Linked DNA regions of Candidatus Ruthia magnifica str. Cm (Calyptogena magnifica). The protein of the gene in region 2 interacts with the protein of the main gene of each other region in a pairwise test. Links are inferred from orthologs where the notes say so. Each region holds a gene or a part of one and is shown on either strand. Other genes may lie near its edges. The genes, in order: dnaQ, dnaE and dnaX.

Region 1 (2,949 bases), 410 kb from region 2 along the record:
ATACTTTGTTAAATTGAAATGTAAATGATTAAATTGCTGATGATTTGCAATTAATCAATCCCTAATTCATGACAAATAGCATCAATTTTTTGTATTACGCTTTTGTCAATTTCAATGGGCTCTTCCCATTCTTGATTAGTTTCACCAGAAAGTTTATAGTAGTATCAATGCCTATTTTTGAGTCAAGACTAGAGACTGGAGAGGTAAAATTAAAATAATCAATGAGTGATTATCAAAAAAAATAGCGCCATGATTTGAGTCCAATGTGTACGCTCAACGTCCAAGCTCTCCATTATTATACGCTTGGTATATTCTGGATATTGCTGTTGTAAAAGTGATATAAACACTTCATTAAGCAGTAGGTTCATCGATGGTTTTGCCTGTATAAGTGGAGTGATAAATGGAATTAATTCTGGTGATTATTCTTTACACCGTAAAGACAAGAAATTTTTCTACTTTGTTATAATAACCAGTATGGTCAACCAAAAGAGTCTTCGTTTACTATCTATTTGGATGGATGACACCTTCTAGGATAACCTCAATATTTTCAGGAATCTGTAAATCATTGTCCAAACACGTATAGACTTTGGTTTTTATGCCTTACAAAAGTTCCCAGCAAAGCCGTACACTTAATGTATCGGAAATGGGTACGTTGTAGTAAGATTAGCCCAAATGCTACAGCAACTGAAAAAGATTCGTTGGAATTTTTTTGTACCAATCTTTAAAATCGAGTGCAGCACTCATGATGCAATGGCTAACGTATAATGAGTTTATTTTTTCCAAAGACTTACTGGCAATAAATACCTAAATTTTGTCGTTTTTTATATGTTTCTTTTGTGAGTAGTACGGTGTTTTTAGATCAACAAGTTTGAATGGGTAATTTAGACAAATCAACCTTATTCTTTTCAATAAAGACAACTTGGCACTGAACTTTTTTTGACTAATTTAACAGACATATTGAGTACTTTTTTGTACTGGAAGTTTTTTAATGGTATCTTTAAATCTTTTAGGTTGTTTTAATTCAGTTAGCAGTTTTTCCAATTCTATTAATGTGATTAAATCTTTAATGACCAAATTCCAACAACATGCTTAATTGTACCAAATAAATTTTCAAATATTGGCATTTTTAAATAAAAGCTCAGGACCTTGTTTATTCAGTGTTCGGTGACAAATTTCAGTAATTTTTAAATAAGTGTCAATTTATGTTTGAATACGTTTGAGTTCACTTTATTTTTCTAATTTAATGATAAACTCACGTAAATCTTAACATTGCATTGGTATTTTCTTTAAATTAATTAAATTTTTTCAAAGTAACTAGCATGTGCTGCCAGTTCTTGTTTATTTGCATAAACAACTTTGATTTTGCCAATGGCGCGTTCTACTCGAATAATGTTATTAGTATTGGCTTGTTCATTGATCGTTTGTTCATTGTTAAATAAAGTCGATTGTCCCCCAGTCATCGCCAGATAAACTTGTGCTAAAATTTTTGCATCTAGTAGTGCGCCATGTACAGTTCTTGCGCTTGAGTTGATTTCGAATCGTCGGCACAAGGCGTCGAGATTGTGTAATGTTCCAGGTCGTTGTTGTTTAGAAAGTTCTAATGAATCAATAATGTTGCATTTATCCTCAATACGTTCATCAATGCCTATAAGTTTAAGTTCATGGTTTAGAAACCCAAGGTCAAATGGAGCGTTGTGAATGATAAGTGTTGCTCCTTCAATATAGGTTAAAAACGTCTTAACAATGGCTTTAAATTTAGGCTTGTTTGTTAAAAATTTATCAGTAATGCCATGAATTCGTACCGAATCGCCAACATTACGACTGGGCTGTATATATTCATGATACTCATTATTTTCAGTGATTTGTCTGTCTACAATTTCTGTACAACCAATTTCAATAATGCGATGACCTTCGGAAGGCTCAATACCCGTGGTCTCAGTATCTAGTACAATTAGTCTTTCCATCGAATATTCCTCGGACTTATTTTTGGTGTAAAATTATTTGATTTTATCATAAGTAATATTTATAAAAATTATGGCAAGAGTAACAGTTGAAGAATGTTTAGAACATGTGGAAAATCGTTTTGAGTTGGTATTGGTTGCAGCAAAACGCGCACATCAATTAAGTTCTGGTGATTATAAACCACTATTAGATGCAGGCAAAGATAAACCAACAGTAGTGGCATTAAGAGAGATTGAGGCAGGACTTATTGATGCTTCAATTTTAAGTGAAACTTATGAAATGCAAGAACAATTATCAGCACAGCAAAAGTAGCAGAGATAGTGCAAAGATGTCTGAAATTGAAGTTGAATTATCAACAATAGTAGTTGATAAAGTTACTGATGAAGTGACAGAAATTGAGTAGTAATTAATACTTGATTGCTTAAAAATGACGTATTTGCGTCATTTTTTTGTCTACAAAAACTTGCTATCTATATTAATAATACGTGATAGTTAACAATTTGATTTCTTATTATGCTAAGAAAATGAATCAAATTGATAAGTAGCTCAATGTGTGTATGAGAAATAGGATTAAGAGGAGAATATTATGGATTTATAATCATTAACTTTTTTATTTATAAGGGCGACTTTTGTTCTCTACGTCGATATTGCTTTCTGAGCAAAGGTAGAGACTGGATGAGCTCTGTAACTGATGGCGACATTCATCTAATTGCTAATGGCATGACAACAGCAGACTGGATGAGTGCAATATCATTCATATTCATGAAGTTTAATTATCTTTTTGGTTGCGGCGGTTCGGTTTTATTAATAAATTGAACGGATAATTATGTCTTATTAGTAATGTTATTTACCCATTATTTAAGAAAATACAACAACTGCACGCGTTGTTGCTATGATTTGTTTAATTATTACCTCAGTGAACTATGTTATTGGTCAAATGATATGAATATCTAAAGCTAATAATACTTATTTTTTTGGTAAGCTAAT
Region 2 (4,179 bases):
CAATATTTGTATAAAATTATTACTTCTCATGGTGATAATGATCATATCTGTGGTTTAAAGTCTGTTTTAAAAATATTTAATATATTTTTAGCACCTAAAAAGATTAAAGCAATTACAACCTTACACAAAAAAGTAGTTGTAAATAGATACAAAAATTATAACATAAATATTTTAAATTCCAGTTATCCTGGAAAAATTGAGGTTTTTCTAGATAAAGATACTACAATTAATCAACATAGGCTAGATTATGCACGCTACTAGCAGCGTCAATGCAACTAATGATAGTAAATTCTGCTAACTTGATCTTGAGCCAAAGCATTAACAGCGTCAATTAATTGTTGATTAGGTGCTACCAAATAGGCTTTATTTAGTAACATACTGCCTCTTAAATTATCAGTCATATAAGAGATTTTAACAGGGCAATTACCTTTATAATCAAGTAACACTTTAACAAATTTATCAAAAATTGACTGATGTTTAGCGTTTAATAATACTTCAAAGCCCCTAGCATAGCTCATTTTAACTTCTCCAATATTTTCAATTTTATCAACCACTACTTGCCACTGATCTCTAAAATTTTTATTAATTTTTCCTGAAATTACCACTACTTCATCAACAATAAGTTGATCACTTACTAAACCTAGGGTTTTGGTAAATATCACGGCATTTAATAGCTTAGCACCATCTTCAACCGTAATCAAAGCAATTTGTCCACCACTCTTAGTAGCACGATAACGTAGTTCTGAAATTAATGCCAATATACGCATATCTTTATTATTTCTAAAGACAATTTTAGAGGGTAATATTGCTCCAATATGCTTTAAATCAGTTTTATATTCATCAGTAGGATGGTCATTAAAATAATAACCCAACACGCTTTTTTCTAGTTGCAGCCTCTCTTTAAACGAAAAACTTGATGCTGAAAGATAGTTCATCTCATATTCATTATGTTGTTCAATATTGGAAAATAACCCTTTTTGACCACTAAAATAATCATTTTGCTTTTGTTCTGCTTGTCTAATGGCTATCGGATAAGTTTTTATTAAACTCGCTCTATCCACACCTAACACATCAAAAGCGCCACTATAAATCAATGCCTCAATGGCACGCTTATTCAAATAACGCTTTTCAATTCTAGAACAAAACTCAAATAAACTTTTGTAAACACCATTAGTATTGCGCTCAAATACAAGCGCATCAACCAATGCGCCACCTACACCTTTAATTGCACCAAGGCCATATGCAACTGTTTTTTCATCATTAATACTAAATTCATAATTAGATTCACACACATTTGGACCATTGACTACCAAGCCCATTTTCCGAACCTCGCTAATGGTAAATGAAATTCTATCTGTATTATCCATCATGCCAGATAAAACTGCCGCCATAAAAGGCGCAGGATGGTGAGATTTAAGCCAAGCAGTATGGTAAGACACATAGGCATATGCTACCGAATGAGATTTATTAAAACCATAGCCTGAAAACTTATCAATCAAATCAAAAATTTCATTGGCTTTTTTTTCATCAATGCCTTTTTCAGCAGCACCCTTAACAAATACGCTACGCTGGCGACTCATCTCACTGTCTTTTTTCTTACCCATCGCACGTCTAAGTAAATCTGCACCACCTAAAGAGTAGCCTGCCATTACTTGTGCTGATTTCATCACTTGTTCTTGGTATAAAAATACACCGTTGGTTGGTTTAAGGATTTGCTCTAACATCGGATGTGGGTATTTAACCTGCGCACCATGCTTTACATTAATATAATCATCTACCATACCTGCATCTAATGGACCTGGACGATATAGTGCTAACATGGCAACGATATCTTCAAAATTATCCGCTTGCAGCTTCTTTAAATAACTACGCATACCTTCAGACTCTAATTGGAAGATACCTGTTGTATCACAACGCTGAAGCAACTCATAAACCTTTTTATCATCTAATGGCAAAGCATCTAAATCAATCGGTTCATTTGATAAGCCTTTGGCACTAATTAGCTTAACAGTCTTATGAATAACCGTTAAATTGGACAACCCCAAAAAGTCAAATTTAACCAACCCAATCGCTTCAATATCATCCTTATCAAACTGAGAAACCACGCCATCATTTTCACCATAACCTTTATACACTGGACAAAAATCACTAATTTTGCTTGGTGCAATTACCACACCACCTGCATGTGTACCAACGTTTCGCACTAAACCTTCTAACTGCTTAGAAAGATCAATTAATGCCGTTACGCTTTCTTCTGAATCATAACGAGCTCGTAATTCCTCAGAGCCTCCTTCTTCAGGCTTACTCAAGGCTTTTTCAAGTGTCATTTTCAAATCATTAGGAATCATTTTTGATATTTTGTCACTAAACCCATAAGGATGGCCTAGGATACGCCCTACATCACGTACTACACCTTTGGCCGCCATCGTACCGTAAGTAATAATTTGTGAAACCTTTTTATAACCATATTTTTTAGCCACATAATCAATCACTTCATCTCGACGATCAGTGCAAAAATCAATATCAAAATCTGGCATTGAAACCCGCTCTGGATTTAAAAAACGTTCAAATAACAATTCATGCCTAATCGGATCAACATTAGTAATCCCTAAAACATAAGCCACTAAAGAGCCAGCACCAGAGCCACGACCAGGACCTACTGGAATGTCATTTTCTTTTGACCATCTAATAAAATCTGCAACAATTAAGAAATAACCCGGAAATCCCATTTGAATAATAACATTAAGCTCAAATTTTAAGCGCTGGTAATAAACTAGCGTATCAACTTTTAAGTTTTGTAAACGCTGAACTAATCCATGTTCTGACTCTTCACAAAAGAATCGTTCTATGGTTAAGTCTTTTGGCACAGGAAAATCTGGCAAATAATTCTTTTTGAATAACTTAAAATGCACATTGCAACGTTTGGCAATTTCTAATGTATTTTCTAAAATTTCTGGTAAATCAGAAAATAGTTCATGCATTTGCTCGGATGATTTTAAAAATTGTTGATTAGAAAAGTGTTTCTCACGTCGCACATCGTCTAAAAGGCCGCCCTGAGAAATACAAATTCTAGCCTCATGTGCATCAAAATCACTTTCATTTAAAAACTGCACATCATTTGTTGCCACAACAGCGATGTCAAGCTCGAGCGCCAATTTAACACAAAGATGCAAATGCTCTTCATCAAATTCCCTTGAAGTTCTCTGAACACTTAAATAATAACGCTCAACAAGAATAGTTTGCCAAAATTCAGCTTTTTGCTTGGCTTCAATCATTTGATTTGATATTAAGTATTTAGCTACATCACTATAAATAGGTGTTGCAATCATAATCAAACCTTGGTTATGATCAATTAGTTGTTGTTGCGTTACACTAACGCACTCAAACGAACGTCCTTGAGTATAAGACAAAGAAATCAATTCAGAAAGATTAAGGTAACCTTGATAATCTTGACACAATAATAAAACCGAATAAAACTCACCTTCTTTATCTTTGATATTAATTCTAGCACCAAATATTGGTTTGATGTTAGCAATAGTGGCTTTTTGATAAAATTTAACTGCAGTAAAAAGGTTAGATTCATCCGTTAGTGCAATTGAATTCATGCCAATCTCTTGTACTTTTTCAATCAATTTTGGAATGCGAATCAAAGAGTTCTCAACTGAGAATTCACTTTGACAATGTAGATGCACAAAATTAGAATTAGTCATTAAAAGTAATTAAAATAAATTTGATGAAATGTTGATTCATTTTACAAGTCTAAAGAACTTTTTTTATTTTAATAAAATACTGGAAGTTTTAAAAATACATCAGACAAAATAAAAAATACCCCGTCCAATATTGAAGTATTTTTTTAACTCACTAAATTTCCTTAGAACCTAGGTCCAGCTGTTTTTGCCAATTCAGTTTGTGCTATTGCATTAATTATTTGCTTATGAGCTTTATTTGCTAAAGAAATTGCTGCAGCATTTTTACCTGCTTTATACAATCTTTTAGCTTTTTTAATCATTTTTTCAGTATCACGCCATGCCATATTTGCAGCAAGATTGACTTTATAATCAGTCTCAGCCGCTTTAATGACAGATTTAAATGAACCAGAAGAACCGTTATTCCAATTATGCGAATCATCCAAAAAATCGGCCTGAACTATTAAAGCAAACAGTATCAAAATTGTTAATA
Region 3 (3,018 bases), 340 kb from region 2 along the record:
CACATTTAGGCGAACAAATTAAGTCTTATCTTGGTAATGGCTCAAAATTTGGTGTCAACATTCACTATAGTGACGAATCAAAAGGCGCGTTAGAAACTGCAGGTGGTATTATAAAAGCATTGCCTTTGTTAGGCATCAATCCTTTTGTTGTTATTAACAGCGATGTACTTTGTGATTATGATTTGTCAACTCTAACACTCCCAATAAACTCACTAGCTCACCTTGTACTAATTGACAATCCTAAGCACAATCCAGCAGGTGATTTTTCATTAAACAACACTCAATTAATCTTAGCAAACACAAAAACCTATACTTTTTCTGGTATTGGTATTTACCATCCCACTCTATTCAAGTTTTATTTATTTGAGAAAAAATTAGCACTTTCAAAGGTGTTAAAAGTAGCCATCGCTAAAAATCAAATTAGTGCAGAACACTATACTGGATACTGGCAAGATATAGGTACACCAAAACGTTTAGAATTAGCCAACAAATTAGTCAGACTAAATGTAAAATAACTTTTGATGGTATCAAAGGTATGCCGACAATGAATGGTTATGAAACCCGCCAGATCTGGAAAGAAGCAACGGTAATAACTTTTTTTGTGTTGGATTATATTTTTGGTGCTATCACTTTTAATATAATCAATCCTATTTTTTATGAGTGAGCACTATCAAGTTCTAGCTAGGAAGTATCGTCCGCATTCTTTTGTTAAATTGGTAGGTCAAACACACACCAAAAAAACCCTAATCAATGCACTTGATGCTAATAATTTGCATCACGGTTTTTTATTCACAGGTACACGTGGTGTTGGCAAAACCACGATTGCTAGAATTCTTGCCAAATCTATTAATTGTGAACAAGGTATTAGCTCAAAGCCTTGTGACAAATGCGCTACTTGTGTTGAAATTGACAAAGGTCAATCTATTGATTTAATTGAACTTGATGCTGCCTCACATACAGGGGTGGATAACATGCGTGATATTTTAGAAAATGCACAATATATGCCAAGCAAAAATCGCTATAAGATTTATCTTATTGATGAAGTGCATATGCTTTCCAAAAACAGCTTTAACGCGCTTTTAAAAACCCTTGAAGAGCCGCCAGAACACGTTAAATTCTTATTAGTAACCACAGATCCACAAAAACTACCCGTAACCGTTTTATCACGTTGCTTGCAATTCACATTACAACAACTGACTCATGATGAAATTCTAGAACAGTTAAAATTTATCATGAATGCTGAAGTACTAAGCTATGAAGAATCAGCTCTTGGTCAAATTGCTGATTTTGGTAATGGTTCAATGCGCGATGCACTGAGTTTACTTGATCAATCAATTTCTTATGGTAAAGGTACGGTAACTAACGCTGACATTAAAGCCATGCTGGGCTTGGTGCATCATGATGATATTATTAAATTAACAACACATTTATTTAGCCAAGATGCCAAAGCTGTAATTGATTTTATTAAAGACTTATCTCGCCGTGGTGAAAACCTTAGCAATGCACTTAAAGATTTAAGCTCGTTATTTCACAAAATATCTATTTCACAAATTGTTAATACTGAAAGCAACAAGACCATCCAAAATCTTAGCACACAAATATCAAACTTTGATTTACAAATTTTTTATCAAATGTCAATCAACGGCTCTAAAGATATGGCACTAGCCCCTAGTGAACAAATTGGATTTGAGATGACACTACTTAGAATGTTAGCATTTCGTAGTGACACTCAACCTAACACAGAAAAAAAAATGATAGAAATTAAGTCTGAAGTTAAAATATCAGCGCCAATTGAGGAAAAATTACAACCAAAAGTAGAAGAAAAACCAGGCATTACAAAACCCACTATACTTGACATTAACAATCAGCAACAATGGGAAACACTTATCCAGACACTGGAGTTTAAAAACGGTGCGCAAATATTGGTAAAAAATACACTGTTTGACAATACTAATAATGCAACGTTAACACTAACTCTAGATAATCAATTTGCTAATTTACTAAGTGATCAAGTACAAAAAAGCATGTTAACAACACTTAGACAAAAAAATTCAACATTAAATTTAGTGATTAATCTTGGCAAGCCCAATGCTCAAACATTGGCACAAAAACAAACTCAAGCGCATAATGAAAAAATGGCAAAAATACAAACACAATTTTTGAATGATAAAGGCGTGCAAAAATTAGAAAAAATATTCGATACAAAAATTAACATCAACTCAATCAAGAAGATTAATCATGTTTAAAGGTGGAATAGCCGGGACAATGAAAAGCCCAGAAAGTGCACAAGACAATATGAAAAAAGCATAAGCAGAAATCAAAAATCTATTCGCCACTGAAAAGCCACCTCAGTTCTGTTGAAATCATCCTAAACGGTGAATACATAATGATTGATATTAAAATCCTTAATGAAATAATGGATGATAATTTGATTGACAAGAATTATATTAATTTATCATTATTAAAACTTTCAAATAATGTTAAAGCATCATGAAAATATTCTAGAGTTTAACTCTTAAACATGATCGTTCTGTATTTCACTTTTTAATAGATGAAAAAACCGAAAATCTCATATTGAAAAACTAACCAAGTTAAAAAAGATGATTATTCCTTACTATCTATATTATCACCCAATAGTTCCAAGTTTTATTTAAAGCTTAATTTTGTGCAATATGATATAAAAAAAATTATGCAATTATTAGATGACAACTTTAAATTAATAAGAATCATCTCTGAAATTCACTCTCACCCAAATGGAAATACGTAAGATTTTAATTATTTTTTGTTTCACACACTGCTAATCTAAAAAAATTAAAAATTCTTCTGTGAATTTAATGATGATATCTTTTGGCCTAGTTTAAATAATCTCATCGATAAAAACTTTTATGGATTATGAGCGTATGATGACTAACTCATAAATTAATAACAACTTTAAAATGACTTCTATAATCTTCACAGAAAATTTGTAAGTCATTTTTTTAATTTCGTACCAACTTATTAAGTATCTGGCTTTTATTA

Evidence for each region.
Region 1: the proteins of dnaE (region 2) and dnaQ interact in binary tests that used the Escherichia coli proteins (3 or more experiments, as listed by UniProt). The link is inferred for Candidatus Ruthia magnifica str. Cm (Calyptogena magnifica) from one-to-one orthologs.
Region 3: the proteins of dnaE (region 2) and dnaX interact in binary tests that used the Escherichia coli proteins (3 or more experiments, as listed by UniProt). The link is inferred for Candidatus Ruthia magnifica str. Cm (Calyptogena magnifica) from one-to-one orthologs.

What each region holds. Positions count from the first base shown.
Region 1 is NC_008610.1:442,436-445,384, forward strand. Bases 131-2,914 are described here. They hold dnaQ (DNA polymerase III subunit epsilon), read right to left. Parts: upstream 1,965-2,914; coding sequence 1,296-1,964; downstream 131-1,295. Other genes in these bases: rpoZ (DNA-directed RNA polymerase subunit omega), read left to right, coding at 2,035-2,274; RMAG_RS05815 (hypothetical protein), read left to right, coding at 2,638-2,778. UniProt on the Escherichia coli protein: DNA polymerase III is a complex, multichain enzyme responsible for most of the replicative synthesis in bacteria. The epsilon subunit contain the editing function and is a proofreading 3'-5' exonuclease.
Region 2 is NC_008610.1:854,210-858,388, forward strand. Bases 76-4,089 are described here. They hold dnaE (DNA polymerase III subunit alpha), read right to left. Parts: upstream 3,711-4,089; coding sequence 276-3,710; downstream 76-275. Other genes in these bases: RMAG_RS03960 (hypothetical protein), read right to left, coding at 3,872-4,089. Outside these bases: more of RMAG_RS03960, read right to left, coding at 4,090-4,179. UniProt on the Escherichia coli protein: DNA polymerase III is a complex, multichain enzyme responsible for most of the replicative synthesis in bacteria. This DNA polymerase also exhibits 3' to 5' exonuclease activity. The alpha chain is the DNA polymerase catalytic subunit.
Region 3 is NC_008610.1:512,143-515,160, reverse strand. What follows is about bases 99-2,951. They hold dnaX (DNA polymerase III subunit gamma/tau), read left to right. Parts: upstream 99-656; coding sequence 657-2,246; downstream 2,247-2,951. Other genes in these bases: murU (N-acetylmuramate alpha-1-phosphate uridylyltransferase MurU), read left to right, coding at 99-515. Outside these bases: more of murU, read left to right, coding at 1-98. UniProt on the Escherichia coli protein: Part of the beta sliding clamp loading complex, which hydrolyzes ATP to load the beta clamp onto primed DNA to form the DNA replication pre-initiation complex.